2 regions of the Gordonia marina genome follow, and region 1 is predicted to be linked to the other one. Evidence: riboswitches for the same ligand, from Rfam matches in the RefSeq annotation. Region 1 holds a riboswitch; the other holds the start of a gene.
The links. Region 1 has a riboswitch for cyclic di-AMP ahead of ACSEEN_RS19525 (C40 family peptidase). Riboswitches for the same ligand answer to the same signal wherever they lie in the genome.
Positions count from the first base shown of each region.

Region 2: it holds a riboswitch for cyclic di-AMP, as region 1 does, so the genes downstream of both, ACSEEN_RS09845 (transglycosylase family protein) here and ACSEEN_RS19525 (C40 family peptidase) in region 1, are expected to answer to the same signal.

Region 1 is NZ_JBPSDN010000046.1:12,730-27,329, reverse strand. Features, by position in the region: gene qcrB (cytochrome bc1 complex cytochrome b subunit) at 1-1,225, opposite strand, end outside; gene qcrA (cytochrome bc1 complex Rieske iron-sulfur subunit) at 1,222-2,364, opposite strand; gene qcrC (cytochrome bc1 complex diheme cytochrome c subunit) at 2,361-3,293, opposite strand; gene ctaE (aa3-type cytochrome oxidase subunit III) at 3,342-3,953, opposite strand; gene ACSEEN_RS19550 (hypothetical protein) at 4,171-4,587, shown strand; gene trpD (anthranilate phosphoribosyltransferase) at 4,584-5,699, shown strand; gene ACSEEN_RS19540 (Lrp/AsnC family transcriptional regulator) at 5,711-5,989, opposite strand; gene ACSEEN_RS19535 (DEDD exonuclease domain-containing protein) at 5,986-7,794, opposite strand; gene ACSEEN_RS19530 (hypothetical protein) at 8,033-8,239, shown strand; cyclic di-AMP (ydaO/yuaA leader) riboswitch at 8,351-8,536, shown strand; gene ACSEEN_RS19525 (C40 family peptidase) at 8,554-9,135, shown strand; gene ACSEEN_RS19520 (C40 family peptidase) at 9,230-10,279, shown strand; gene ACSEEN_RS19515 (peptidase MA family metallohydrolase) at 10,311-11,837, shown strand; gene ACSEEN_RS19510 (glycosyltransferase family 4 protein) at 11,838-12,956, shown strand; gene ACSEEN_RS19505 (ABC transporter permease) at 12,956-13,423, shown strand; gene ACSEEN_RS19500 (AMP-dependent synthetase/ligase) at 13,652-14,600, opposite strand, start outside.
Region 2 is NZ_JBPSDN010000012.1:70,347-84,946, forward strand. Features, by position in the region: gene ACSEEN_RS09835 (helicase-associated domain-containing protein) at 1-1,404, opposite strand, end outside; gene ACSEEN_RS09840 (hypothetical protein) at 1,492-1,683, shown strand; gene ACSEEN_RS09845 (transglycosylase family protein) at 1,824-2,420, opposite strand; cyclic di-AMP (ydaO/yuaA leader) riboswitch at 2,431-2,613, opposite strand; gene ACSEEN_RS09850 (flavin reductase family protein) at 2,878-3,435, opposite strand; gene ACSEEN_RS09855 (hypothetical protein) at 3,432-3,641, opposite strand; gene ACSEEN_RS09860 (cold-shock protein) at 3,768-4,181, shown strand; gene ACSEEN_RS09865 (DUF222 domain-containing protein) at 4,574-6,598, shown strand; gene ACSEEN_RS09870 (DUF2771 family protein) at 6,730-7,398, opposite strand; gene ACSEEN_RS09875 (MFS transporter) at 7,408-9,264, opposite strand; gene ACSEEN_RS09880 (DUF3027 domain-containing protein) at 9,364-10,125, shown strand; gene ACSEEN_RS09885 (sacsin N-terminal ATP-binding-like domain-containing protein) at 10,154-12,877, shown strand; gene ACSEEN_RS09890 (phosphatase PAP2 family protein) at 12,874-13,452, shown strand; gene ACSEEN_RS09895 (DUF2530 domain-containing protein) at 13,449-13,697, opposite strand; gene ACSEEN_RS09900 (NCS2 family permease) at 13,722-14,600, shown strand, end outside.

The DNA of each region.
Region 1 (14,600 bases):
CCATCCACGTGGTCGCGTTCAGCGAGATGTGGAACTTCAGCGCGATGATGTCGTTCATGCAGCTCACCGTGAGGATGATGTAGAACGCCAATGCCATCGCGCCGATGGCCGTGCGGACCGGAGCGTCACGCGGCCGCTGCAGCAGGTTGTGGTGGACGTCGTCGCCGGTCAGGGCCTTCTCGATCCACGGGTAGCTGAAGAGCAGAGCGAAGATGATGCCGATCACCACGACCACCCAGAAGATGGCGGGGATGGTGTAGTGGCCCCAGTAGATCTCCCACGGCGGCATGAGGCGGGCGAAGCCGTCCGTCCACATCATGTAGATGTCGGGCTGCGAGCCGGCGGACACCTGTGCCGGGTTGTACGGGCCGATCTGCCAGACCGCGTTGATCTGGAAGATGCCGGCCATCAGCGCCAGAGCACCGGTGGTGATCGCCATGAAGGCGCCGCCCTTGGCCGCGAAGACCGGGAGGATCCGGACGCCGACGACGTTGTTCTCGGTGCGGCCGGGGCCGGGGAACTGGGTGTGTTTCTGATACCAGACCAGTGCCAGGTGCGCGCCGATCAGAGCCAGGATGATGGCCGGGAAGATCAGCACGTGCAGCACGTACATGCGCGGAATGATGATCTCGCCCGGGAAGTCGCCGTTGAACAGGGCGAACTGGATCCAGGTGCCGATCAGCGGGATGCTCAGCACGATACCGCTCATGGCGGCGCGGACACCGGTGCCGGACAGCAGATCGTCGGGCAGCGAGTAGCCGAAGAAGCCCTCGAACATCGCCAGCAGCAGCAGGAAGCAGCCGATCACCCAGTTGGCCTCGCGCGGCTTGCGGAAAGCGCCGGTGAAGAAGATACGGCACATGTGCACGATGATCGACGCCGCGAACAGCAGGGCCGCCCAGTGGTGGATCTGCCGGACGAACAGGCCGCCGCGGACCTCGAACGAGAGGTTCAGGGTGGTCTCGTATGCGCGGCTCATGGTGACGCCCTTGAGTGGCGTGTAGGCGCCGTCGTAGATCACGTGTGCCATCGACGGATCGAAGAACAGGGTGAGGTAGACACCGGACAGCAGCAGGATGATGAAGCTGTACAGCGCGAGCTCACCCAGCAGGAACGACCAATGGGTGGGGAACACCTTGTTGATCTGGCGGCGCATACCCGCGGCCATGCGGTACCGCTGGTCGGCCTCGTCTGCCTGCGTGGCGAGGCGGTCGGCGATCGTCATGACTTACGCTCCCAGAATGCCGGTCCGACGGGCTCGATGAAGTCGCCTGCGGCGACCATGTACCCCTGATTGTTCACCGTGATCGGCAGCTGAGCCAGGGCGCGCGCGGCCGGTCCGAAGACGGGCTTGGCGTACTCCAGGGCATTGAACTGCGACTGGTGGCACGGGCAGAGAATGCGGTTGGTCTGCTGCTCGTACAGCGACGTCGGGCAGCCGAGGTGGCTGCAGACCTTGGTGTAGGCGTAGTAGTCGCCGTAGTTGAAGCTCTCCTGGCCGCGGCGCTTGATCACCTTCGCGTCGGGGCGCAGGCGGATCAGCATCACGGGGTTGCGCACCGCGCGCAGCCCTTCCAGCAGCTTGTGACGGGACTCCTCGGTGTCGCCGTAGCCGTCGGAGACGCGCCACGGGAAGACGGTCTCCATCGCGCCGGCGTCCAGATCCTCCGGCCGCACCAGGGCGACCTGGTACGGGTTACCGGTGTCGCGGCGCAGGAAGACGGTCTCGTTCTTGCTGACGTTGTGGATCGGCGACCAGCCGGTCTGCCACAGGTCGTCCTTCTTGTCCGCCCACGGGTTCTTGATGAAGCCGCCGATCGCGGCGATACCGCCCGCGAAGGCGAGCGCACCGAGGCCGAACGCCGCCGATCCGAGGATCATCTTGCGGCGGGGGAGGGTGGAGGTGTCCAGGGTGTCGTCGAGCTCGGCGACGATCGTCTGCCGGTCGGCCTCGGCCGACGGACCGTCGTGCCGCTCCTGCACCGAGATCTCGGCCGGAATGAAGCGCTTGGTCAGCTGCACGACGCCGAAGCCGAAGCTCAGGATCGACAGGCCGAAGCAGACGCCCAGAGCCGGCGTGTAGAAGGTGTACCACCAGTAGTTCGGGTGGTCGGGCATGGTGAATTCCCAGTGGTTCCACACGAAGAATGCGAAACCGGCCAGGGCGAAGATGCCCGACACGACGAACCAGAAGGCGACGATGCGTTCGGACCGCTTCTCGGCCTTGGTGCCGGGCACCGGGAAGCGCGGTTCGCGGTAGATGATCTCGACGCCGTCGAGGTTGGTGCCGAGCTGGACCTTCTCGTCGCGGCTCATCGCGGCGAGCTGGTCGTCCGATGGGACGTCGTTACTCGTTGCGCTCAATTTCGTGATCCAATCCACATCGCACCGACAACGATCCCGACCACGCCGATGACCCACATGACCACGCCTTCGGAGACGGGGCCGAAGCCGCCGAGGCCGAAGCCGCCGATCGGGTTCGAGGAGTCCGCGTAGCGGATGAAGCCGATGATGTCCTTCTTCTCTTCCTGCGACAGCTGCCGGTTGGAGAACTTCGGCATGTTCTGCGGGCCGGTGAGCATGGCCGTGTAGAGCTGCTGCTCGTTGACGTTCGTCAGCGGCGGGGCGTACTTACCACCGGAGAGGGCACCGCCGCGGCCGGTGAAGTTGTGGCACGACGCGCAGTTGAGGCGGAACAGCTCCGAGCCGCGGCCCAGGTCGCGGTTCTGGCTGATCGACTCCATCGCGAGCTTCGGCAGCCCGGTCTTGGGGTCGGTGACCGGCTTGCCGTCCTTGTACTCGTAGAGCACGCTCGGGCCGCCGCCCATCGCCTGGATGTAGGCGCCGAGCTGATCGATCTGCGCCTGCGTGAACTTCTCGGTCTTGCGGGCGACCTGCGCCTCGCCGCGGGCGGCGGGCATGCGGCCGGTCGAGACCTGGAAGTAGACGGCGGCGTCGCCGACACCGAGGAGCGACGGACCGCGATCCGGCACGCCCTCGAGGTTCTTGCCGTGACACGTCACGCACGAGGTCTCGTACAGCTGCTTGCCCTGCTCGACCAGCACGGCGTTGTTGCTGTCGGCCGTGGCGACCTGCGGCTTGGGCGTGAGGAGACCGGCCAGCAGGCCGGTCGCGATCAGGCCGAACAGCAGGAAGGCGGTGGCGCCTGCGCGACGACGGAGCTTGCGGCGCGACTTGGCGCGACGCGCATCGGTCTTCGCGGTTCCGGCGGTCGCGCTCTCGGTCCGGTCGTCGCCGTTCGGCTCGGACGAACTCGGTGGAGATGATCTCATCGGTGACTCTCTACTAAGCGATTGGACTGCTACTTCGGTGTGCGCGGGCTACTGCACGAAGTAGATGAGGACGAACAGGACGATCCAGACCACGTCGACGAAGTGCCAGTAATACGACACGACGATCGCCGCGGTGGCCTGTGCCGGAGTGAACTTCGACAGGCGGGTGCGGACCAGCAGCAAAATGAAGGCGACGAGACCGCCGATCACGTGCAGTCCGTGGAAGCCGGTCGCCATGAAGAAGACCGAGCCGAAGGCCGACGACGAGAGGGTGACGCCCTCGTTGATCAGGGTGTAGTACTCGTACGACTGGCCGGCGATGAAGAACGCGCCCATCAGGAAGGTGAGCGTGTACCAGCGGCGCAGGCCGAAGACGTCGCCGCGCTCCGCGGCGAACACGCCGAGCTGGCAGGTGACCGAACTCGCGACCAGGACGATGGTGACCGGGATCGCGAGCGCCAGGTTCAGGTGGGCCGGAGGCTGCGGCCAGTCCGCTCTGGCATTGGCTCGCGCGACGAGATACATCGCGAAGAGTCCGGCGAAGAACATCAACTCGCTCGACAACCACACGATGGTGCCGACGCTGACCATGTTCGGACGGTTCAGCGAATGCACACGCGAGGTGATGGAGGTTCCTTGGGTACCCACGGCGCTAGTCACATGAGAAGTATGACGGGTCGTAGTAAGAGATGCCCACCCGGGTCCCAAATTCGCCGAAAATAGTTGTCCCATCGCAGGTCGCGGGCGGTGCGGTCGGGGCCGCCGGGCGTGTCCGGCGGGGTCTTCGGGGCGAAGATCGGGTGCGGGCGCCACCAGCTATCGTGCCCGGCGGGGCTGAGAGAGTCCTGAAGAACACGGCAAGGGTGAGGAGACGGACATGCGCAGGTGGTTCATGCGGCGCGCGGACGCGCCCCGGGATGTGTCCGAAGAGCTGACGCGGGCGGTGGTGATCGCGGAATCGCATGACGAGACCGCGGCGTCCTCGACGGTGCTGGCCGCGGCGGGACTGATCGATCCCGCGGAACGTCTGTTGCGGCTGCTGGTCTTTCTGCCCGCGGCGCAGGTGCCCGGCGTCATCGAACGGTGCGCGTCGGAGGATTACGTGCCGGCACCCGCCCTCGCCTCCGATCCGCCGGCGCCGGCCGGGCTGGTCGCGGTGGCGCTGGCCCGCGTCCAGCCGATCGACGCCCGGCGGGTCTCGCAGGAGCGGTCGCTGCTGAGTTCCATCGCGGCGCGGGTGGGCGGCACGGTCGGCGGGTGGGCGGTGCTCGACGTCGCGGATCCGGGGCGATGAACACTGTTTATCCTGTCGGGGTGAACACCTTCGCTCCGCTGTCCTCGTCCGCGCCGTCGCCGGAGTCGCTCACCTGGCCGCAGATCCTCGGCAAGGTGACCGACGGCCACGACCTGACGGTGGGCGAAGCCGGCTGGGCGATGCGCGAGATCATGTCGGACGCGGCGACCGGAGCACAGATCGCGGCGTTCGGGGTGGGCGTGAAGATGAAGGGCGCCGCCCCGTCGGAACTGCGCGGCCTCGCCGCCACCATGCTCGAGATGGCCAATCGGGTGGACCCGGGCGGGCCGGCGGTCGACATCGTCGGCACCGGCGGCGACCGCTCGCACACGGTGAACATCTCGACGATGACCTCGGTCGTGGTCGCCGCGGCGGGGGTGCCGGTGGTGAAGCACGGCAACCGCGCGGCGTCGTCCAAGAGCGGCGGCGCCGATGTGCTGGAAGCGCTCGGCGTCGCGATCTCCCTCGGCCCCGAAGCGGTGCAGCGCTGTCTGCACGAGGTGGGGATCGGCTTCTGCTTCGCCCCGGTCTTTCACCCGGCGTTCCGGTTCGCCGGCCCGCCGCGCAAGGAGATCGGCATCCCGACGGTGTTCAACGTCCTCGGCCCGCTGACCAATCCGGCGTCGCCGGAGGCCGGGCTGATCGGCTGCGCGTTCACCGATCTGGCTCCCGCGCTGGCGCAGACCTTCGCCGAGCGCGGCAACCGGGTGCTGGTGGTGCGCGGTGACGACGGCCTCGACGAGCTGACCACGACCACGACGTCGACGGTGTGGCAGGTGGTCGGCGGCGAGGTGGCCCGGCACACGCTCGATCCCCGCGACCTCGGTCTGGAGCTGGTGGAGCTGTCGGCGCTGCAGGGCGGCGACGCTCAGGTGAACGCGGGGATCGCCCGGGATCTGTTCGCCGGGGCACGCGGACCGGTGCGTGACGCGGTGTCGCTGAACGCCGCGGCCACGTTGGTCGCCTTCGAGCAGGAGCGGCTGTTCGGCGAGGGCGAGCTGACCGCGGCCGTGCGCGACGCCCTCGCCCGGATCGACGAGGTGCTCGACTCCGGGGCGGCGGCCGACCGGCTGGCGCGCTGGGCCGAGCTCAGTACCGCGCTGGCCGGGTAGCTCTCCTCTCCTTATTCCTCTCCGATGGAGAAGCCGCCCTCCACCTCCGAGCTCGAGTAGCTGCGGAAAGCGATGTGGGTGGCGCTGTGGCGCACTCCGGGGAGCCGGTTGATCCGGCCGGTGACGACATCGGCGATGTCGTCGTGGCTGCGGACACGCACCTTGGCGATCAGATCGACGTCCCCGGCGCACGAGTACACCTCGGTGACCCCCGGGATGTCGGCGACGGCCTGCGCGGTCTCCGGGATCTGGTGGATGTCGGCTCCGATGAGGACGATGGCGGTGATCATGCCCCGAGCCTAAACGAGCCGGCGGCCGGTGGAGCCGGGTGTTCCCGGGCGCGGCGGGCGACGTCGGAGAAGTCGAGACGGCGCTGCGCCGAGCCGATCGGGAGCGACAGGTCGCCGGTCACCGAGACCACCCGGGTGCCCGGCTCGGCGATCCACCGCCAGAGCAGCGCCACCTCCTCGGGCGGCGCCCCGGACAGTGGACCGTCGCCGGGACCCGGCGGCGGGATCGACTGCGCCCCGGCGACGAGGAGTTCGACGACCGGCATCGGCGCCACACCGCGCGCCGCGTAGCCCGCGCCGGCGAGCCGGCCGTAGCGGATCACCGCGAAGTCCCAGCCGCCGGCCGGCGCGGAGGCCGGCCGGGCGAGAACCAGTTCGTCGAGCCGGGCGAGCGCGGAGAGGCGCTGGCAGCGGGCGAGGGCCTCGATGGTCGCGGCGAGCCGGTCGCGGGCGCGGGCGGCCGACTCGAAGCGACGCAGTTCGGCGAGCCGGGCCAGGCGCCCGGCGAGCTGGTCGAGCAGCGCGTCGGATCGGCCCTCGATCAGATCGGCGGCGGCCCGGACGCGGGGCAGATAGTCGGGCAGGGTCTGCGGGCGGTCGCTCGCGGCACGACACGCCCCCGGCAGCGCCGCGACGAGCGGGTCGGGCATCGCCGCGGCCGCGGCGGTCCCCGGGCAGAAATGGTGGTCGGCGGTCGTCAGGGACGTCGTGCAGGTGCGCAGGCCGGCGGCACCGGCGATCACATCGGCGACGTCCGCGGCGGCCGCGCGGCCGCCGAACGGGCCGAGACAGAGCTCGCCGGGAGTACGGGTCACCCGCAGGCGTGGGAAGCGTTCGGCGGTGAGCACGACCCACCAGCCCTGTCGCGGATTGCGGGAGCGCCGGTTGTACGCGGGCTTGTGCACCGCCAGCAGGGTCAGTTCGCGCACGCCGGCTTCGAGGGCGTGCGCGCACTCCACGTGCTCCACCCGGCGGGCGAGGGCCACCATCTCGGCCATCCGGGCGCGCGGATCGGCGCCGGTGAAGTACTGGGAGACGCGCCGGTGCAGATCGACGGCCGTCCCGATATAGAGGACCTCGTCACCGGGACCGCGAAAGAGGTACACGCCCGGCCGATGCGGCAGCCCGGCGGCGAGCGTGCGCTTGGCGCGCACCGCGGGCGTGGTGCGCGGCAGATAGCGGGTCAGGTCGCGATAGGTGCGGACACCCTGATTCCCGACGCGCTCGAGAAGACAGTGGAACACCTCGACGGTGGCGCGGGCGTCGTCGAGCGCCCGGTGGGTGGGCGTCACGGAGACGTCGAAGAGCTCGGCGAGCGCACTCAGCTTGACCGTGGGTGCTTCTTGCCGGGAGAGGATCCGCCGCGCCATCACCACGGTGCACAGCGTCGCCGGGAACGGCCAGGGCAGATGACGGCGGGCGGCGGCGCGTTTGAGGAAGCCGGTGTCGAACCGGGCGTTGTGGGCCACCAGGATCGCGCCGCGGGCGAACTCGAAGAACGCCGGCAGCACCTCGTCGATGGTGGGGGCGTCGTGCACCATCGCCGTGGTGATGCCGGTCAGCGAGACGATCTGCGGCGGAATCTCCCGACCCGGGTCGACCAGGGTGGCGAACTCGCCGAGCACCTCGCCGCCGCGGATCTTCACCGCGCCGATCTCGGTGATCGCATCCCGGTCGGCGCTGCCGCCGGTGGTCTCCAGATCGACGATCACCAGGGTGGTGTCGTACAGCGCGGCGGTGGCGAACTCCTCGTCGTCGGGGAGATCGGCGAAGCTCAGCTGCTGTTCGGGTCGGTGATCAGCCATACCCGGGAAGGTAGGCGGCACCTCCGACAATCCGTTCCGCCGCGGCGGTCCGCGGCCCCGGTGTCGGAGGGTCGTCCTAGTCTCCACCTCGAGTCGAGTGTTCCCGTGCCGCCGGAGCGCCGTGGTCCGCCGGAAAACGGCGGTCACCACGCTCAACGCTACGAATGAGAGGTAGATCACAATGAAAATCGACTGCGCGACGTGCCCGGCCCGGCAGCGGGCCTGTGACGGATGTCTGATGCAGGTGCTCTTTTCCCCTGCCACCAGGGACTTCGGTCCCGAAAGCCAGTGGGCGGAGACCGATGACGACCTCCTCGATGCCATCGATGTGTTCGTTGACACAGCGCTGATTTCGCGGGCGGCCGCACGGGCCGCCAGAAGTGACATCGCAGCACGTCAAACGGGATTCACCGAGCGTTCGCACGGCCGTCTCCGGGCGGTCTGATCCGGTAGGCGGTCCCGACCGCCTCGCGCGTTCGGTGGACATCGGACCCGCGAGTTTCGTAATCTTTCTGAGACCTTCCAGGGCGGGGGTTCCCGCCAGGGGATTTCCGCTCCGAGGTCACCGCCTAATCGCGGCCCCCACCAAGGGCCGCGTACCGGGGAACCACCACTTCCTCATCGGACGCGCGGCGAGAGCCGGGTGCGCCGAGGGATCGGGGTGAATCGCGGGCAACCGCGTAGGGCCATCTCTTCCGGCCCGAACCCGACAGCTAACCCGGTCGGCGGTCAGGGAGAAACAACAAGGAGATACTTTCCGTGGCCAAACACCGTTTGGAACAGCCCCGCGTCGCCGCCAAGGTGGCCAAGACCGCCGTGGTCACCGGTTCGATCGCCGTCGGTGCCCTCGCGCTCGCGGCCGGTCCGGCCGACGCCGCCCCGGTGAACGTGCCGGGTGTCGGGACCTTCGAGGTCCCCGGCATCAACGACAACCAGGTGCCGCCGCAGTTCCAGCAGAACGGCAACAACGGCGGGGGTCTGCTCAACAGCCAGCCGGTGCGTGCCCAGAAGGCGCTGCGCGCCGCCGAGTCCAAGATCGGCTCGCCCTACGTGTACGGCGCCGCCGGCCCGAACGCCTTCGACTGCTCCGGCCTCGTCTACTGGTCGTACAAGCAGGCCGGTAAGACCATCCCGCGTGACAGCTACGGCCAGCTCGGCGGCGGCCAGCGAGTGTCTTCGCTCGCCGACGCCAAGCCCGGCGACGTGCTGATCTTCAACGGCGGCGGCCACGCCGGCATCTACGCTGGCCACGGCCAGTTCATCCACGCCTCGACCGAGGGTGTGCCGGTGAAGCGCGCGCCGGTCAAGGCCTGGGCGCTGACCGGCATCCGCCGCTACTGAGCGCACACGCCGCAAACATGCAGTACCGAGTCGAGCCGTGGGCCCCTCCGGGGAGCGCGGCTCGATTCGAGTATCGGTAGGGATGTCAGAAGTGATGCGTACGTGTGAATTCCGCCGTGCCACCCGGCGCGGCGTATCGATCGTCGCGGCGCTGAGCGTCGCGACCACGCTGGCGGTGGTCTCGCCCGAGTTGGCGATGGCCGAGCCGGCGCGCTCGGCGGACCAGTTGCTCACGCACTACCGCCAGTTGTCGGACCAGGCCGAGAAGTCGGCCGAGTCGATGAACAAGGCGCAGGCCGAGTACGACAAGCAGCGCAAGATCGCCGCCGGCGCGCGCAAGGACGCCGCCGCCGCGCAGAAGGACCTGGACGCGGCCGACCGCCGCCTCGACGAGGCGCGGGCCACGGTCGACGTGCTGGCCCGGGCGAGTTCGCGCGGAGTCCGCGCCAACCGGCTCTACGCCCTGCTGGTCAGCGACTCGCCGCAGAACGTCCTGGACAACATGTCCGACCTCGAGGTGATCTCCCGGCAGGTCGACGGCGACATCGCGAGTGTCAAGAAGTCGGTCGACCGGGCGACCAGCGCCAAGGCGGCCGCGCAGAAGACGTCGGCGACGGCCTCGGCCGCGATGACCGATGCGGTGCGCAAGCGCGGCGAACTGCAGGCCAAGCAGTCCGATCTGCAGCTGGAAGCGGTCACCATCCGCGCGGTCTACCAGTCGATGACCGGCAAGCAACTGGCCGCGCTGCGCGGCCCCAAGTACAACTTCGACCCGCGGGCGGTCCCGAAGGGCACCTCGCCCGAGGCGATCGCCGTGCAGGCCGCGATCAGCCGCATCGGCGATCCCTACGTCTGGGGTGCCACCGGACCGAACCAGTTCGACTGCTCGGGTCTGATGGTGTGGGCCTACAAGCAGGCGGGCAAGACCCTGCCGCGGACCAGCGAAGCGCAGATGGGCGGCGGCACCCCGGTGGCCCGGGGCGACCTCAAGCCGGGCGACCTGATCATCTACTACGGCGACGCCCACCACGTCGGCATGTACGTCGGCGACGGCTACGTGATCCATGCCTCCACGTTCGGTGTCCCGGTCGCCGTGGTGCCCATCGACAAGGCCGGCCCCTACAACTCGGCGCGACGGTACTGACTTGTCCCCAGCCTCCAGGGCCTCCCGGGCGGTGGCCTCCGCCACCGCCCTCGCCCTGCTCGCCGGGGGAGTGACCGCGTGCGGTTCCGGCGAGAAGGCGGCCGCGCCGTCGTCGTCGACGACGCCGCTGTTCAGCACCCCGCCGAACGCCTTCGAGCAGCAGCGGGCCGACGGGGTCACCGCCCTGCTCGACGCCCTCACCAAGGCCCTCACCAGCGGTGATCGGGCCGGGCTCGACGCGTTGATCGACCCGCTGGCGACTCCCGCGTTCCGGCAGTCGCTCCATCGTGCGCAGGACGACCTTCGGCCGGCCCCGGCCCGTCGCGCCGCCACGTCCGTCGCGCCCACGGCCACCCCGTCCGGGGCGGCGCCACAGAGCCCGGCGCCGCAGCGCTCGGTGCCGCGGCGGTCGCCGCGCTCGGGGGATCGGCCGTCGTCGTCGGCCCCGGCCGCCACGGTGCCGCGGGGCAGCAACCTGGTGCTGCGGACCCTGCAGTACCGGCTGGCCCCGTCGGCCGGGCCGGAGCGGCTGATCGGCGGCGAACTCGGCGTACGGCTGAACGACGCCGGCGCCTCCGACACGTGGGTCACCCCGATCACCGCGAGCTACGCGCTCGGCGGTGCGGCCCGTCCGGGTGTCGACGAGCCGGTGATCGATGTGCCGCAGGAACTGGCCGTCGCCCGTTACGGAGACGACTGGAAGCTGCTGGGCGACGGTTCGCTGGCCCCCGACGAGTCGGTCGACCCCACGCAGGAGGTGCGGCCGCCCGAACTGGTGCCGTGGGCGTTCGGCGGGCTCCTGGCCGACGACGTTCCGACGGCCGGCGGCACGTCGTCGATCCTGTCGTACCCGGGTACCGACCGCACCGTGGCGAAGGTGCGCGACCAGCTCGCGCCGGCCGTCGCCGCGGTGACCGCGTTCTGGGGTGACGCGTGGGTGCGCAAGGCCGTCATCCAGGTCACCGGCACCCCCGAACAGTTCGCCGGGTTCACCCGCACCGCGCCGGGGGAGACCAACGCGGCGGCCGCGGCGACCGTCTTCTCGCGGATCGACGGCGGGGCCAAGACGGTGATCGGCCAGCGCGTGGTGCTCGCGCCCGCCGCCGGCCAGCTGTCGGTGGCCGGCATCGGCGTGGTGCTACGGCACGAGCTGACCCACGTCGCGACCAGGCTCGACACCGCCGACGACGCGCCGATGTGGCTCACCGAGGGGGTCGCCGAGTACGTCGGCCGCCGCGGCACCAAGGTCGACTTCACCGATGTGGCGCCGGAGCTGTCCGCGCAGATCGCCGCGGGCGACGTGCCGAAAGCGCTGCCGAGCGACAAGGACTTCTCCGTCGACACCGATGCCGCCCGGCTCGCCTACCAGAGCTCCTGGAGCTTCGCGACGTTCGTCGCGCAGAAGTACGGCGAGGACAAGCTCAAGCGGATGTATCTCGCCGTCGCCCAGGGCGGACCGGTCGCGAAGACCGACGCGGCCCTGGCCGGGGCGCTCGGTGTGGACCGGGCGACCGCCGTCGCGCAGTGGCGGACCTGGCTCGGCAAGCAGGTGCGCTGAATGCGGCGCACCCTGCTCGTCACCAACGACTTCCCGCCCCGCCCCGGCGGGATCCAGTCGTACCTGGAGAACCTGATCGCGCATCTGCCGGCCGACGAGGTGACGGTGTACGCGCCGCGCTGGAAGGGCTGCGAAGCGTACGACGACGCCGCGCCCTACCGGATCGTGCGGCATCCGACGACGCTCATGCTGCCCACTCCGGCGGTCGCTCGTCGTGCGGCGAAGCTGGTGCGGGAGAACGACATTCACACGGTGTGGTTCGGCGCGGCGGCGCCGCTCGCGATCCTCGGCCCGGTGTTGCGGCGAGCGGGCGCGGACCGGATCGTGGCGAGCACGCACGGCCATGAGGTGGGCTGGTCGATGCTGCCGATCGCCCGGCAGGTGCTGAGGCTGATCGGCGACACGGCCGACGTGATCACCTTCGTCAGCAAGTACACGCGCGGACGGTTCGCCTCGGCCTTCGGTCGCTGGGCCGCGCTGGAGTATCTGCCGTGCGGGGTCGACGTCGACCGCTTCGCACCGAACCCGATGGCGCGCGCGGAACTGCGCGACCGCTACGGACTGGGCGAGCGGCCCGTCGTCGTGTGTGTGTCGCGCCTGGTGCCGCGCAAGGGGCAGGACACCCTGATCAAGGCTCTTCCGCGGGTGCTCGACGCCGTGCCGGACGTGCACCTGATGATCGTCGGCGGCGGCCCCTACGCGGACCGGCTGAAGGCGCTCGCCCACAAGACGGGTGTCGCCGACCGGGTCACCTTCACCGGATCGGTGCCGTACGCGGAGCTGCCGGGCCACTACGCGATGGGCGACGTCTTCGCCATGCCCACCCGCACGCGCGGCGGCGGACTGGACGTCGAGGGTCTGGGCATCGTCTTCCTGGAGGCCTCCGCGACCGGCGTGCCGGTCGTGGCCGGCGATTCCGGCGGCGCCCCGGAGACGGTCGTCGACGGCGAGACCGGCCTGGTGGTCAACGGCCGTAGGCCGGCGGTCGTCGCCGACGCGATCGCGAGCATCCTGACCGATCCCGAGCGCGCCGCCGCGATGGGCGCGGCGGGTCGTCGCTGGACGGTGGAGCGCTGGCAGTGGCGCCACCAGGCCGCGAGACTCGACCAGCTGCTCTAGTGTCGCCCGTGGTGGGATCGGAAGACGGCCGCAGCGGTCCGGGCGGGCGGTCGACGGTCCTCAGAGCGTGCTGGCTGGGGCTCGCGGTTCTCGGCGTCGCGGCGGGTGTGTTCGTGGCGGCGATGCCGGTGGGTTCGGTGTCGCTCGGCTGCGCGAAAGGGGACAGCCTCTCCGGACCACTGGCGCACGCCGATGCGACGTGCGATGACTCGATTCGCTACGCGCTGGGTCTGTCTCCGCCGGTGCAGGTGGCGATGGTTCTCGCCATTCCCGCGGTGGTCGCCGCGCTCGTGCTGCGCACGTGGGTCGCAGCTCTCGTGGCGGGGTGCTACGCGGTCATCGCGGTGTTCGGCCTGATGAATTGGACCGACTGGCGGATCACATTTCTCGTGGCCGGCGTGGTCGGGACGATTCTGGCGGGCACCACGGCCCTCGTCCAGTTCGCTCTGCTCCGCTCGTCGCGGTGACGCGCAATTTGATGTGAGGGCCCGCCCGGCCCACTCGATCGGAGTCATGTCGATCGAGCGGAGTTCATGTCGATCGAGCGGAGTCGAGATCAGCTCACCGGCCGCGGGCGTGGCTTCGACTCGTCCTCGGCTATCGCCTCGGACGGCTCAGCCGGCGGGTGGCGCGAGGACTTTGCCAGACGATCGCAGACGCACCCGCCCGCCCTCATAGAGGACGGGCGGGGAGAGTCACTTGCGGTAGATCTTGTCGATCTGGTGGTCGTAGTGATCGGCCACCACCTTGCGCTTCACCTTCATGGTCGGCGTCAGCATGCCGTTGTCCTCGGTGAAGTCGTCGTGCAGGATCCGGAACTTCTTGATCGCCTCGGCGTGCGAGACGGTGGCGTTGGCCTCGTCGATCGCGGTCTGCAGGTCGGCGTGCAGTTCGGGATCCTTGACCAGCAGCCGGACCGGCGTGTTCGGGTCCTTGCCGTTGCGCGACAGCCAGCCGGGGATCTCGTCGGCGTCGAGCGTGAGCAGGGTGCCGATGAACGGCTTCTGGTCGCCCACGACCATCGCCTGGGAGATCATCGGGTGCGCCCGCATGATGTCCTCCATCGGCGCCGGGGAGACGTTCTTGCCGCCGGCGGTGACGATGATCTCCTTCTTGCGGCCGGTGATCTTCAGGTAGCCGTCCTCGTCGAGCGACCCGAGGTCACCGGTGTGGAACCAGCCGTCGGTGATGGCCTCGGCGGTGGCATCGGGGTTGTCCCAGTAGCCGCCGAAGACGACGGCGCCGTTGAGCAGCACCTCGCCGTCCTCGGCGATGCGCACGGCGTTGCCGGGGATGGGCCGCCCGACGGTGCCCATCCGCGCGTGGCTCGGGGTGTTGACGGTGACGGCCGCGGTGGTCTCGGTGAGGCCGTAGCCCTCGTACACCGGGATGCCGACGCCGCGGAAGAAGTGGCCGAGACGAGCGCCGAGCGGCGCGCCGCCGGAGATGGCGAGCTCGCACTGACCGCCCAGCGCGGCCCGCAGCTTGGAGTAGACGAGCCGGTCGTACAGCTGGTGACGCAGGTCCAGGACCTTGCCGATCGAGCCGCTCTCGCCGGCCTTCGAGTAGGAGATGGCGGTCGACGCGGCGCGGTCGAAGATCACGCCCTTGACCTTGGACTCGTCGTACGCCTTCTGCCGGGCC
Region 2 (14,600 bases), on a different contig from region 1:
CAGCAGTGCCCGTCCGGGTGCGGTGAGGCAGCCGTGGGCCACCAGGCCGAGCTCGGTGGCCTCGCGCAGCGTCTCGCCGACGAAGCGCCGTGTCCAGCGGCGCACTTGCCGCGGATGCCGCCAGACGAGTGCGGCGATGAGGTCGTCGAGTTCGAGCGGGGCGGCCGCTTCGGCGGACACCAGCGGTTCGAGGACCTGGTGCCGGGTGAGCGGGGCGGCGGCGTCGAACAAGCCGGAACTCAGCGCGGCGAGCGTGTTGCCGTCGCGATCGGTGTCCCCGATCTGCCACGGCCGCCGCGGCAGCTCCAGCCAGGCGGTCGCCAGCGTGTACCAGCGCCGCTCGGGACCGGTGTGTTCCCAGGCGTCGACGGCGGTGGTGGGCGCGAACGCCTCCTCGCCGTTCCAGTCGGCGGGCTCGGGTTCGGGGAAGCCGGAGTCGAGTAGCCGGGCACCGGCCAGCAGCTCCACCAGGAGTCCGACGCGGGCCACCGGCAGCCCGCTGGCCTTGGCCAGGCGGCGCAGTTCGCGGATGCCGACGCCGCCCGAGCGCAGTTCGGCGGCCGGCGCATGGCCGAGGACATCGAGCAGGTCGCCCGCGTGCCGGAGCAGTTCGAGGGCCTCACCGGCGCCGGCGGCATCGATCTGGTCGGCGGTGAACCGGCCGGTGCCGCTGGTCAGGGCCGGCGCTTCGAGGACGGCCGTGCGCAGCGGCGGCTCGCCCTTCAGTAGTTGCCCGGCCATCGGTACCAGCTCGACGGTCTGCTCGTCGATCCGGGCCAGCAGGCCGCACGCGATCAGCCGGGGCACGGGCGCGCTCGGATCGGCGTCGGGGGCCGCGTCCCGGCTGCGGCCGAGCGGCGGCCCGGCGGCCAGCGTGGTGAGCAGTTCACGGGGACGGTCGTCGAGACCGTCGAGCAGGGCGCGGATCTCGTCGGTGGTCGCGGTGGCGAGCGGGCCGATCAGGTGGTGCCCGCGCCACGGGAGCGCCGAACTCAGGTGGATGCCGGCGACCCACGCGGGTTTGCGCGCGATGCCGGTCCCCGAGTCCCAGATCAGGCCGCGGGCGGCCAGGTCCGCGAGCCGGGCGTCGACCTCGGCGCGCTTGAGGCGACGGCCCAGGCGGGCGACGATCTCGTCGCGGCCGACCGGGCCGAGCAGGTCGTGCTGGACGCCGGGGCCGGCGGCGTCGAGAAACGCCTCCAGGACGGCGACCCCGGCCAGATCCAGGCCATCGCCGGCCAGCGCGATCGACGCGGCGGACAGGGCGCGCTGGGCGAGCACCGCCGTGCCGCGCGGCGGCGGTGAGGCCAGATCCGGACGGCGGAGCAGCAGCGCGCTCAACTCGTCGTCGGAGCGTCCGGCCAGCGTCTCGGCCAGGCCGCGCTGGGGTCGGTCCGTGGTCATCGGATCCATGCTACCGACCGCGTGCGGAGGAGACTTGGGTCCCGGCTTTGCCGGTGGGTGCCACGCGCCCGGCACCGCCATGGCAGAATGAGCGTCGTGGCTAAGAAGAATTCCTACGTCGACAACGGCTGGCCTGAGATCTCGGAAGAGGATCACGCCGTGACCGAGTTCACCGCTCACCTCGCCGGCGCACTGTCGCCGTTCGGCAACGAGACTCCGTTCCCGGTGCCCGCGAGCGAGCTCTCGTTCATTCAGCCGAAGACCGTCGTCAACCGCTGACGCGCAGCGTCCGAAACCCCGTACCCGCTCGGTACGGGGTTTTTCGTCTGTTCTCCTACGCGTGACCGTCCGCCGGTCGGCGGATGCGAGGAAGCCCGCACCGAATCGGTGCGGGCTTCCTCGTCGTCCGGGGGTGTCGGTCAGAGACCGAGCGCCTTCTTGTTCTGGTTGAACAGGTCCAGCTGGCCCTTGTCGAGCTTGTAGCCCGAGTTCTGCAGGGCCTGAGCGGCGCCGGCGAGCTCCGGGTTCTTCTTGGCCTGCGCGATGGCCTCGTCGGTGTTCGCCGCGTCGGCGGAAGAGCCGTTCGACGAGCCGTTGCCGGACGGGCCGACCTTCGGCAGCTTCGGGGTGGCCGGAGCGGTGCGCGGGGTGGCGCCGGAGAGCCCGGTGCCGCAGACCGGCCAGGCGCCCTTGCCCTGGCTGGCGAGCACGCGCTCACCGACGGCGATCTGCTGCTCGCGGCTGGCCTGGTCGGCCGACGGAGCGTACTGGGTGCCACCGTGGGCGGCCCAGGTGCTCGGGGCGAACTGCAGGCCGCCCTGGTACCCGTTGCCGGTGTTGATGTGCCAGTTGCCGCCCGACTCGCACTGAGCGACGGCGTCCCACTCGGAGTCGGTCGCAGCGGCGGCGTGGCCGCCGCCGAACAGGGCCGCGCCGCCGCCGAGGACGGCGGAGGTCAGGGCCACCTTGGCGATGGTCTTGGTGGTGCTGGACGACGGCTTCGCGTGACGTGCCATAGGTCTCTGGTATTCCTCTCTCCACGCGCCTGCGAAGTCAGCTGTCGGGTTCGAGCGAGAGGTGCTCGGTCCCGGTCCGGCGAGCCGGTCCGGGGACTTAACCCCAAGGCGAGCCATCCTGCGATGGCCTGCCGTTATCCGGTGGGATGGTGGGTCCCCCGCCCTCGTTCCTGAACTGTGTCGTTCGGTACTCCCGGCGGCGGAACGAGGTTGGGCGCGACCGTCGGGATATTGGGTTGTCGGTGCCGGTGAGGGCGACCGGAATGAAGACTACGTAATCGGAATGGGGGAAGTCACCCCGTCCGGAAACCCCGGATTTCCGGGGTGTTCCCGGGTCTTTCGGCCCGTTCGGGCATCCGCGCAGGTAATCGCACTGACGGCCGTCCCGTGTCTCGTTCGTTATCGCCCCGTTATGTGACTAAGGTCACAGCCAGATTGAGACCTGGAACACGCGCGGCTATCCGCCGGACTCGCGGCGCGCCTCCAGCGCGCGGAAGGTGCTCGCGTGGAAGACGAGCGGCTCGGCTCCCGGGTCGCTGCACAGCGAGGTGATCCGGAGCAGCACGACGGTATGGTCGCCCGCCTCGTACTCGCCGGCGAGCGTGCACAGCAGGTGGGCGACGGCCCCGGGCAGGAACAGGGCGCCGCCGCCGGCGGTGAGCGGCTCGATGCCGTCGAACCGGTGCGCCGGCGGACCGGCGAGCTGACGGCAGAGGTCGCCCTGATCGGCGGCGAACACGCTCACTCCGAGTTCCGGTGCGGTGCGCAGCAACGGCCAGGTGGCCGATTCGCGGCGCACGCACACCGACACCAGCGGCGGATCGAGGGACACCGTGGTGAACGCGCTGGCCGCCATGCCGATCGGGCCGTCACCGGCCGGGGCGTCGGCGGGATCGACGTCGGCGGGGCCGCCCCGGCGGCAGACCGCGACCACGCCGGACGGGAAGCAGCTGTAGGCCCGTTTGAGGGCGCTCGAGTCGTCGGCGCTGTCCAGCACGATCGCGGTGTCGGTCATCGGCGGCGACGTCCCTGCAGCAGCGCGAAGACGACGGCCAGCAGCAATCCGAGTGGAGCGAGCAACGCGAGCAGGTAGGTGACCACCACGACCGCCTCGTTGGAGTCGCGGACGGCCGGCACCAGCAGCAGCAGGCTGGCGATCGCGCCGATCACCACCATGATCACGGCCGCCGGGAGCAGCGGGGACGACTTCTGGGTCTCCATGGCCCCCACCGTAGTCCTGGGCGTACGATCAGGCGAAGTGCGCCTCTTGCCCTTTCCGCGGATGTCCGACGGGCCGGGCAGGGCGCTTTCGTATGAGCAGTCACGAGCAGTTTGAGGGTGAGCGCAGTGCCGACCGGCCGGGTGAAGTGGTACGACTCCGAGAAGGGGTTCGGATTCCTGTCGCAGGAAGACGGGGAGGACGTCTACGTGCGTGCCTCCGCGCTGTCCGACGGGGCCGAGGGCCTGAAAGCCGGTCAGCGCGTCGAGTTCGACATGGCGGCCGGGCGACGGGGCCCGCAGGCGCTGCGCGTCACCGTGCTGGAGGCCGCGCCGAGTGTCGCCCGGAACGTGCGGGAGACCCAGCAGGCCGCGACCAAGCGGCACACCCCGGATGAGCTGCACGGCCTGATCGCCGATCTGATCACCCTGCTCGAGGGCAAGGTGCAGCCGGATCTGCGCAACGGCCGCTACCCGGACCGCAAGACGGCCCGGCGCATCTCGGAGGTCGTGCGCGCGGTGACCCGCGAACTCGACCGCTGAGTCCGAGTGTCGCAGGCTGATATCGGACTCGGCCTGTTGTGCCTACCGGAATTCTGAGGCGGAGGTTGCGTCTTGGCCCGGCGCTGTTCGCAGGACCGGAAGGATCGCGTGCGCTCCTACACGGGTCCGGTGTACACCGTGAACGTCGCCTCCGGCGGAGCACGTCTCTCGCCTCGATCCCATTCGAACATCCAGCCCCGACTGCGTGACGGCTACGGCTGGTTCGACGCCGGCCCATTGGATTTGGCGACCGTCGACCGCATCGTCATTTCTTGTCATACCCTGGTCTTATAGTCATTTTAACGGTACAGAATCAGGTGGCGCACACCGTGATGTGCCAGTACTGTTGACCATAGGTAGATCGAACACTCACTTCGGGGGAGGTGACCGCCATGGCCGACGCGATCGGCGACGCGTTGGCGGCCCGCTGGGCCGCGGTCGATTTCACTGCGGCCGGGATGGTGCCGGCCGACCGGGCCGATGACGACAAGACGCAGTGCCGGTCGTGGGCCGTCTATGCCGAGACGGCGTGGCGGGGGCAGACGTTCTTGTACTGGCAGCAGTTGTATGCGGTCGGTCAGTTCCTCGACATCGCGCTGGCGACCCTGGATGACCGGGTCTGTGCGGGTGAGGACCAGCACGACTTGTTCGATCCGTACACGGCGGCGGTGGAATTCTTCGGCTACTACTTCGCCGGGAATCGGCGGGCCACCCGCGCGCTGGTCGGGACGGCGATCGCGGCCGCCCAGCGGCTCCCGCAGACCGCGGACCTGTTGCGCCGGACCGTCATTTCGCCGGAGATGTTCGACAAGGTCGCCTGTCGCACGGACATCGTCGACGACAGCGCGATCATGGCGCAGGTCGACGCCGATCTGGCCGGTGCGCTCGCCGCGGCCGGGCACATCTCGGAGACGGCGGCCGAGCGGATCGCCGATCGGGTGGTGCACAAGCGCGACGCCGATGCGGAGCGGAAGCAGCGGGAGAAGGCGCGGCGGCGGAAGAATGTGACCAGTCGTGATTTCACTGATGGTTTGGGTGGGGTCACGATCACCGCGGACGCTGAGGAGGCGCGTCTGGCGTATGAGGCGGTGGAGGCGATGATCGCCGGGGTCTGCCCGAACGACCCCCGTACCAAGGGCATGCTCCGGTCGGCGGCCGCTATCGCACGCCTGCGCAGGCTGCCGTTCACCTGTGCGTGCACCGACAAAGAAGCGTGTACCGCGACGTTGGGTGAGGAGGAGATTTCGGAGCGGCAGGCCCGGATCACCGTGCACGCGATCTGTCAGAAGTCGACGCTGGCCGGCGAGGATGATGAGCCGGCGTTTCTTGATGGGCACGGTCCGATCAGTGCCGGGCATGTCCGCGACCTTGCCCAGCGCCCCGACGCGCTGGTGCGGGACCTCGACCTGGGTGCCCTGCTGCGTCCCCGATCCGCCACGGTGATCCCCGAGACTGACGACACGCCAGCCGGTGCTCCCGCGGAACCGGGCGAGGACGCCACCGACACCGATGCCACGGACGGCGGACATGGCGCCGGGCACCGGCCCGGTGCAGCCGCCGACCCCGCCCGGTCTGATGATCCGGATGTCGGGCGGCCGGCTGGGCTCCGGCCCGCCGACGACCGCGGACAGGTCGAGAGAAACGACCCCGCAACTGAGGCGCCTAACCCCGGCGGCACCGGCCGCGGCGCCGAGGTGCACGAGCATGACACCGGCATCGGAATTGGTCCCGGACCACGCGCGAGCGAACACACCGAGCCCGACCATCGCGAGCCCGGACAGCCCGAGCAGCACCGGACCGGACAGGCCGAATCCCGTGGTGAGGTTCCGGCGGCGTTTCTGGCCGGGCAGGCTCTGCCGAGTGACCCGTATCGGCCCTCCGAAGCTCTCGGCGTCCTGGTGCGGGCCCTGTTCGGGACCTGTACCGTCCCGGGTTGCGAGCAGCCGGCGTGGAACTGCGAACTCGATCACTGTGAGGAGTTCGACCAGTTCTGTCCCGCTTCCGGCGGCCCGACCTGCTTGTGCAATGTCGGACCCAAATGTAAGCGTCATCACCTGCTGAAGACGTTCCTGGGTGCCGCGAATCCCGAGGATGGGTGGGTCGATGAGCAGTGGATCGACGATCGCGGTGTGGTGTGGACGGCGATCACCGCGTACGGCACCACCGTCGAGACCCGGGCGGAGAATCAGTGGCTGTTCCCCCAACTGGCTGGGGTGAGTTGTGTCCACCAGGCCCACCCGCCTCCCGAATCACCACCAACCGGTCCAACACCGTCCGACGGCGCGGGCGGGAGCGCGGCAGGGGGCGGTTTGCGGGCCGCGACCGCTTACAAGCACGCCTGGCGACGATCTGAACGCGCGCGCCTGCGTCGCGCCCGGGAGCGTGCCGAAGCCGCCGACGGCCCACCACCGTTCTAAGAACCAGGCGGAGTCCAGACACCACGCGGAGGACGCGGGATCTGCGCCACGGCGCAGCCTTGCTGGCAAAACACAGCTGTCACCACAAGGTCAGAGCGAAGTGATTTCGGTTCCGATGTAAGGCTGGAATACTACGCGACCGGCGCGGTCTCCGCGGGCGGGGCCTGCGGCGTCTCGCTCGTCGGCGGCGTGGCAGGTGCCGGTGCCGGCGTCTCGTCTGACGCCGGAACCGTGAAGCCATCCGGCACGGTCGAGACGGCGAAGTGGCCGCGCGCCGCGATGTCGCCGCGCCCGGCGTTGATCGCCGCCTCGATGTCGTCGTTCCCGGTGCCGGTGACCCGCGCCGACAGCGGCTGGATCTCGATGCCCAGGAGGACGCGGTCGCGGGTGGACGGCAGCGTCTGCGTGTAGGTGGTGTCCGGCAGGTGGAGCCAGTCCTGCTGGGTCACGCCGCGCGGTGTCGCGTAGCTCGCGATCAGGATCCAGGGGCCGTCGGACACCTCCGACGGCACCGACACGGTCAGCGCGTCACCGATGGCCACCGGTAAACGGTCGACCGGGAGGGCGGCGATCTCCTCGTCGCTCATCAGCCGCGGCGTGCACTCGGTGAGCTTCACATCGCACCAGAACGTCGGCGCGAGCCGCGTGTACGACTTGCCCGCCGCCAGCGAGACCTTCGGCTCGGGCTCGGCGGTGTTCACGACCAGCAGCGTGGTCGCCACCGCGATCACGACGACGGCGGCGGCGACGGCCGCGGCCAGAATCGTCAGTGCCTTCTTGTCACTCGGCTGCAGGGACACGGACTGACCTCACTCGGATGCTCGGGGGGAACGCGGCCGGGGCTGCGGACGCGTCGGCGGAACGGAGCGCTGGGCCGCGGTCGGCCGCTGCGACGGGCTGTCGTGCGTGCGGCGCTCGGGCGTGCGCAGGGGTGCGGTGGGGGCGGGCTCGTCCGGGCGACGGCCGCCGAAACCGGGGATCAGGGTGCCGCCGCGGCTGGTCACGACGGTCTGCACCAGGCCGGCGCCCATCAGCACCGACACCACGGTGAAGCCGATCCAGAGCGTCGTCGGCAGCACGACGCCCAGGGCGGCACCGATCACCCAGCAGAGCTGAAGAACCGTCTCGGAGCGGCCGAAGGCGGATGCGCGGGAGGCCTCGGGCAGGTCGTCCTGGATGGTGGAGTCCAGACAGACCTTGGCGATCGCGCTGACCGCGGAACCGACGAAGCCGGCGACGATGACCATCGCCAGGGTGCCGAAGACCGCGGCCAGCACGGTGGCGACGGTGGCGGCCGCGGTGGACAGCACGATGATCCGCGGCGGATTGGACAGCTTGAGCCGGGTGCCGAGCCCGTTGCCGAGCCCGTTGCCGACGCCGGCGGCGGCGCCGACCGCGCCGAGCATCGCCAGCTGAGCCCAGCCGCCGCCACTGTGATTCTGGGCCTTGGCGTAGAAGGCCACGTACAGGGTGAGGAAGCCGGTCAGGATGCGGATGGTGCCGTTGCCCCAGAGGCCGGTCACCACGGTCCGGCCGAGCGGCTGGCGCATGCTCGCGGCCAGGCGCGACGGCAGGCCGCGGGCACCGGTCGCCCGCGCGGCGGGGTCGGCCTGCGGTTCGCCGTGATAGGTGAGGGTGGTCGGCACCTCGCCCTCGGTCACCTCCACCCACGACGGGATCTTCATGCAGAAGTACGCGCCGGCGACGCCGAGCACCGCCAGGAACACCATCGCGCCCGGGATGTGGAACGGCATCAGCTTGCCCAGCAGGAATTCCAGCGCCGCGGCGATACCGCCGGCCACGATGGTCCCGAAGACCAGGCCGAACATGGTGAGGCGGGAGTTGACCCGCACCAGGTCGATCGACGGTGGAAGCACGCGCGGCGCCACCGCGGACTTGAGGACGCCGAACGATTTCGACAGCACCATCAGCCCGAGGGCGCACGGATACAGGATCCACGGCTTGTATTGCAGCTGGCCGGAGACCGGATCCCACGACGAGTTCACGATGATCAGCAGCGCCAGCACGGTGCGCAGCGCGAACGTCGTGGCCATCGCGATCCGGCGGCCGTGCTGGAGCTTGTCCAGGATCGGCCCGATCAGCGGGGCGATCACCGCGAACGGTGCGATGGTCAGCGCCAGGTAGAGCCCGACGTTCACTTTGGACTCACCGGTCGCGGCGGCGAAGAAGAGGGTGTTGGCCAGCGCGACGGCCATCGCCGCGTCGACCGCGTAGTTGACGATCACCGGCATGGTCAGCGCGGTGAGTCCGGACCGGTCGGCGCCGTCGGCGGTGGCGGCGCGGTACACCATGTCGACGCCGCGGGCGCCGAAATACCGGGTCCGGCGTGCCATGACGCGCAGCACGGTCACCTTCTCCGGCGGGACGTACGCGGCTCCGGCACGTCCGGACGGGGCGGCCCGGGTGTGCGAGGCGGTGGCCGCGTCGTCACCGAACTCATGCGTCGGCGCGTCGCCGAGCGGCGGGAGATGCGGATTGTGCGTGCGCGGCGGAAGGTACGCGCCGCTGGCCGCGTCGTACCGGCGGCCCCGGCCGCCCGGCGGGTCCGCCGGGTAGTTCCCGTGCCCCGGATGCGGCGCGCGGCGGCGCGGCGGCGGTGCACCGGGGGACCGGTGACCGTCGTCGCGGGGGGATCGGGATGCCACGACGTCGATTGTTCCCTATCCGGTGGGCGCCGCGGCGGACGGGCGGGCGGCGCGGCGGCGAAGGTGCATTCGGGCGACGCGCTGTTGCACACTAGAGGGGTGAGTGTCGTAGCACAGACGGACCTGCTGGAGCAGGCGGAGCAGTTCGCGCGGAGCGTGCTGGTCAGCGAGGGCGAGATCCCCGGTGAGCACCTCGGCGCGCGGGCCGAGAGCGACTCGGCGGTGGCCCACTACTTCACCGCGCAGGTGCCGGGGTACCGGGGCTGGCAGTGGTGCGTCGTGCTGGCCGGGGCGCCGGGGTCGTCGGAGATCACCGTCTCCGAGGTGGTCCTGCTGCCCGGTGACGGTGCGCTGCTCGCGCCCGAGTGGGTGCCGTGGTCCGACCGTATCGCGAGCGGTGACCTCGGTCCGGGCGATCTCCTCGCCTCGCCGCCCGACGATCCTCGGCTCGTTCCCGGCTACATCGACACCCTCGACGTCGATCCGATCGACCGCGACCAGGTCGGCCAGGTGGCCGGCGAGATCGGTCTCGGACGCGACCGCCTGCTCTCCTACGAGGGCCGCGCCGAGGCCGCCCAGCGCTGGCACGACGGCGAATACGGCCCCGATTCGGCGATGGCCCGCGCCGCCCGGTTCAACTGCGCGGCCTGCGGCTACTACCTGCCGCTCGCCGGGGCGCTGCACGGCGCATTCGGCGTCTGCGCCAATGAATACGCGGCCGACGGGCACGTCGTCGCCGCCGACTACGGCTGCGGCGCCCACGCGGACACCCCGATGCCGCCCGGCGGTCAGGGCAGCCCGGCGTACGACGCCTACGACGACGGCGCGGTCGAGGTCGTGACCGTGGTCCGCGACGCCTAGCGGCTTGCCGGCGGGGCGTGAGCCCGGCGTGGACCCGTTCGGCACGGCCGCGTTGCGGGCCGCGACGCTGGCGGCCTGGCGGGACTCGCCGACCCGGCTCGCCGAGGACGCCGCCGCCGAGGACGACCTCCGGCAGATCGGCTATCGCGACCGGTGGTTCACCGAACTCGCCGCGAACGCGGCGGATGCGGCGCTGGCCGCCGGGGTTCCGGGGCGGCTGGTCGTGCGCGCCGACGCCGCGGCGGGCCTGGTGCGGGTCGGGAACACGGGTGCACCGCTCACCGTCGACGGCGTGCGCGCGCTGACCGCGCTGCGTGTCTCGCCCAAGGGCGGGCACCGCGAGGTCGGGCGGTTCGGCGTCGGCTTCCGGGCCACCTCGTTCGCGGACCGGGTGGATCTGCTGTCGTCGTCCGGCTCCATCACCTTCGATCGCGCGCGCACCGCCGACGCACTCGATCCGGCGCTGCGCGGCCATCGCGTCCCCGGTCAGCGCCTGGCCTGGCCGCTCGACGAGGCGCCGTCGACCGGCCTCGATTCGGAGGTGGTGCTGCACGTCCGCGATGCCGCCCGGGTGACCGAACTGCTCGACCAGGCTCGTGCCGAGGCCCCCGACCTGCTGCTCGAACTGACCGCGCTGGGCGAGATCGACGTGGCCGGGCGGGTGCTGACCCGCCGCGAGCGGGCCGGCCGGGTCGAGATCATCGACGACGGCCGGGTGGTGGCGACCTGGCTGGAGAGCACCGCGGGCGGCCATCGCTGGCTGGTGCCGGTCGACGACGCCGGTATCCACCCGCTGACCGGTGACGTCCTCCGCGCCCCGACGCCCACGCAGATCCCGCTCTCGCTGCCCGCGCGGCTGATCACCGACCTGCCGCTCACCCCCGACCGGCGCGGGCTGCACCCCGATGCCGATGCCGCGGCGGCCGCCGCCGGATACACCGGTCTCCTGCTTCTGGTCGCCGCCGAGCAGCGGCACCTGCTGGTGCCGGCGCCCGCGTTCGCGGCGTCGGGGCCCGACGGGGTGCTGCGTGAGGCGGTGCTCGCCGAACTCGCGGCGACCCGCTGGGTGCCGTCGTCGTCCGGCGACGAACCGCTGGCGCCGGAACGCACCTGGGTGCTGCGCGGCCTCACCGCCGATCTCGCGGAGCTGCTGGGCGAGGTGATCGCACCGCTCGCCGCTCCGGAGTCGAGCGACGGTGCTGCCGCCCGCACCCTGCTGCGCCTCGGCGCCCGGGAGACGAGCCTGGCCGAGGTCGCCGACCTGCTCGCCGGTGTGGTGCGGCCGGCGCGGTGGTGGGCACGCCTCTACGCGGCGCTCGACCCGCTGACCTCGACCCGGGAAGCCGCCGAGGAACTGGGCGCGCTCCCGGTGCCGCGCGCCGATGGACGAACCCGCCGCGGGGTGCGCGGGCTGGCCGTCGTCGACCTGCCCCGCGGCGCCGACATTCCGGTGGACTGGATCCCGGTGATCGATCCCGCGGCGTACCACCCGCTGCTGGACCGGCTCGGCCTGGAACGACTCTCGATCGGCGACGTGCTCGCGCACCCGGCGTTGCAGCAGCGGATGGACGCCGCCGACGACGACGAACTCGAGGAACTGGCCGATACGGTGCTGCGGCTGGTCGCCGCGGACGAATCGGCCGGCTCGGCGCTTCCGGGGTGGCTCGGTGCGCTGCCGGTGCGGGCCGCCGACGGCAGCGACCGGCCGGTGGACGAGCTGCTGCTGCCCGGGAGCCCGCTGCACGACGTGCTGTACGACGACGCCGGGCTCGGCCTCGTCGACCCGGCCGTCGTCGAGGCGTACGGCGCCGGCCCGCTGCGGCGGCTGGGCGCGGGCTGGGGCTTCGCGCCGGTCTACGACGACCTGCCGACCGCGCCCGACCACGACCTCGACGGCGAGGAGGACTGGTGGGACTTCGTGGGCGTGCCGCCCGAGCGGCTGATCGCCGTGCGGGACCTCGACCTGGTGGACCCCGACCGGTGGCGCCCGGCCTTGGCGCTCCTCGCGGCCGATCCGGAGATCGCCGCGCAGTTCGCCGACCGCGACGGCTACCTCGTGTGGTGGCTGCGGCGCCATGCCGAGATCGACGGTCGCCCGCTGCGGGAGTTCCGCGCTCCCGGCGACCCGCGCTGGGCGGGCCTGTTCGACCCGCTCGACCATCCCGCCGCGGACGTTCTCGCGCCCCTGACGGCCGGTGCCGGACCGGACGACGCCGACGACGCGGCCGCCTGGCTGGCGGCGCTCGCCGATCCCGGCCGGGCCGTCGCGCCGGGGGTCGCGGCGCGCGCCCATGCCGCCCTGGTCGCGGCGCGGGCCGCCGGACGGATCCGGCTCGACGACATCGAGCCGCCGGAGGCGCTGCGCACGATGACCGGGACGGTCACCCGCGAGCCCGTCGTCGTCGACCAGCCGTGGCTGCTGCCGGTGGTACCGCGCCAGATCGCGGTCCTGGCCGGGCCGCACCCGGAGCCGTCGTCGGCGGCCGCGTTCGCGGAACTGGCCGACGCGCCGCTCGCCTCGGAGACGGTGGTGGCACAGGTGGTGTCGCCGGGCCGGCCGCTCGACGCCGACGCGCCCGAGGCCGTCGAGATCGCCGCGGCGACCGGCTGGGACCTGAGCGGTCTGCTGCTGCTGCACGACCGCCTCGACGTGGCCGTGCTGGCCGACGGCGAGGAGCGCCGGGTGACCGTTCCACGCTGGCGCGATGCCGCGGACACCCTGCACCTGGGGTCTGTACGGTGGACTCGATGAGTCTCTCGCCGTTCGCCTTCGACCAGAGCGTGACCCACTGGGTGCTCGGTATCCGCGGCGAGCCGTGGAACTCGCTCTGGCAGATGGTGACCGTGCTGGGCGACACACTCACTCTCACGCTCGTGGTGATCGCGGTGTTCGTGCTCGCGTGGATGGGCAACCGGATCGATCTCGCGGCCCTGATCGCGGCCGGCACGCTGTCCGGCTACGCGCTGATGTCGATACTCAAACACACCTTCGGCCGCCAGCGCCCGCCGATCGCCGACCGGCTGATCGACGTCGGCGGCCTGTCGTTCCCGTCCGGGCACGCGATGATGTCGACGGTGGTCTACGGCCTGGCCGCGGTGATCTGCTATCGGCTGTACGCGTGGGTCCGCGAGCATCCGCTGGTGCTGGCGGTCGCGCCGCTGCTGGCCGTGGTGGTCGGGCTGTCCCGCGTCTACCTGGGGGCGCACTGGCTGTCGGACGTCCTGGTCGGCTGGACGCTCGGCGCGGTGTGGATCGCGGTCTGTTTGATCGCGCACGCCCAGATCTCCCCCTGGGTCCGGGCCCGGACCGAGCCGTCCGCGGCCTAGTCGAGGCCCTGCTGGGCGCCCTTGCTGCCGCGGCGCACCGCCGCCTGCTGAACCAGGACGATGGTGGTGCCGAGCAGACCCACCGCCAGACCGACCAGGCACACCAGGAGCGTCCGGTCGCCGCCGATTCCGGTGGCGGCGACGACGATGGTGGCGACTAGCCAGGCGAGCATGCCGACGACGATCACCGGACCCGGTGCGCGCAGTCGTGCGGGCAGGTCGGGGACAGGGGTCGGCGCGGTCATGCTACCTACGGTAGCTTTTCTCGAATGAGCGATACCAACGAGCCGGCCGGCACCCCGGTGGTGACGCCCCCGGGCGGCGGCCGGGCCGGCGCCGTCGACCGCTTCTTCAAGATCGGTGAGCGCGGGTCGTCGTACGGGCGGGAGATCCGCGGCGGCCTGGTCACCTTCTTCACCATGGCCTACATCGTGGTGTTGAACCCGATCATCATCGGCGGTGTGGACGGCGTCGACCACAACCTCGACGTCAACGGCCACGTGCTGCCGATGCCGCAGGTCGCCGCGGTCACGGCGCTGGTCGCCGGCGTGATGACGCTGCTGATGGGCCTGGTCGCCAACTTCCCGTTCGCGATCGCGGCCGGTCTGGGCATCAACAGTCTGCTGGCGGTCACCATCGCGCCGACCATGAGCTGGCCCGCGGCCATGGGCCTGGTGGTGATCGACGGCATCATCATCGTGATTCTCGGTGTCACCGGCTTCCGGACGGCCGTCTTCAACGCGGTGCCCGCCGAACTCAAGTCGGCGATCGCCGCCGGTATCGGCGCGTTCATCGCGTTCATCGGTCTCGTCGACTCGGGCTTCGTCAGCCGCACGCCCGGCGGACCGCCGGTGCAGCTGGGTGTCGACGGCTCGGTGGCGACCGTGCCGGTGCTCCTGTTCGCGATCGGCGTCCTGCTGATGGGCGTGCTGACCGTCCGCAAGGTGCCGGGTGCGCTGCTGATCGGCATCGTCGTGATGACGATCGTCGCGCTGATCGTCGAAAGCATCCTGCACCTGGGGAGCGCTCAGACCCACGCCGGCGGCTGGGCGATGAACGTCCCGGGCACCCCGCACAGCTTCGGCAGCCTGCCCGACCTGAGCCTCCTCGGCAAAGTCGACCTGTTCGGCGCGTTCAACGGCTCGTTC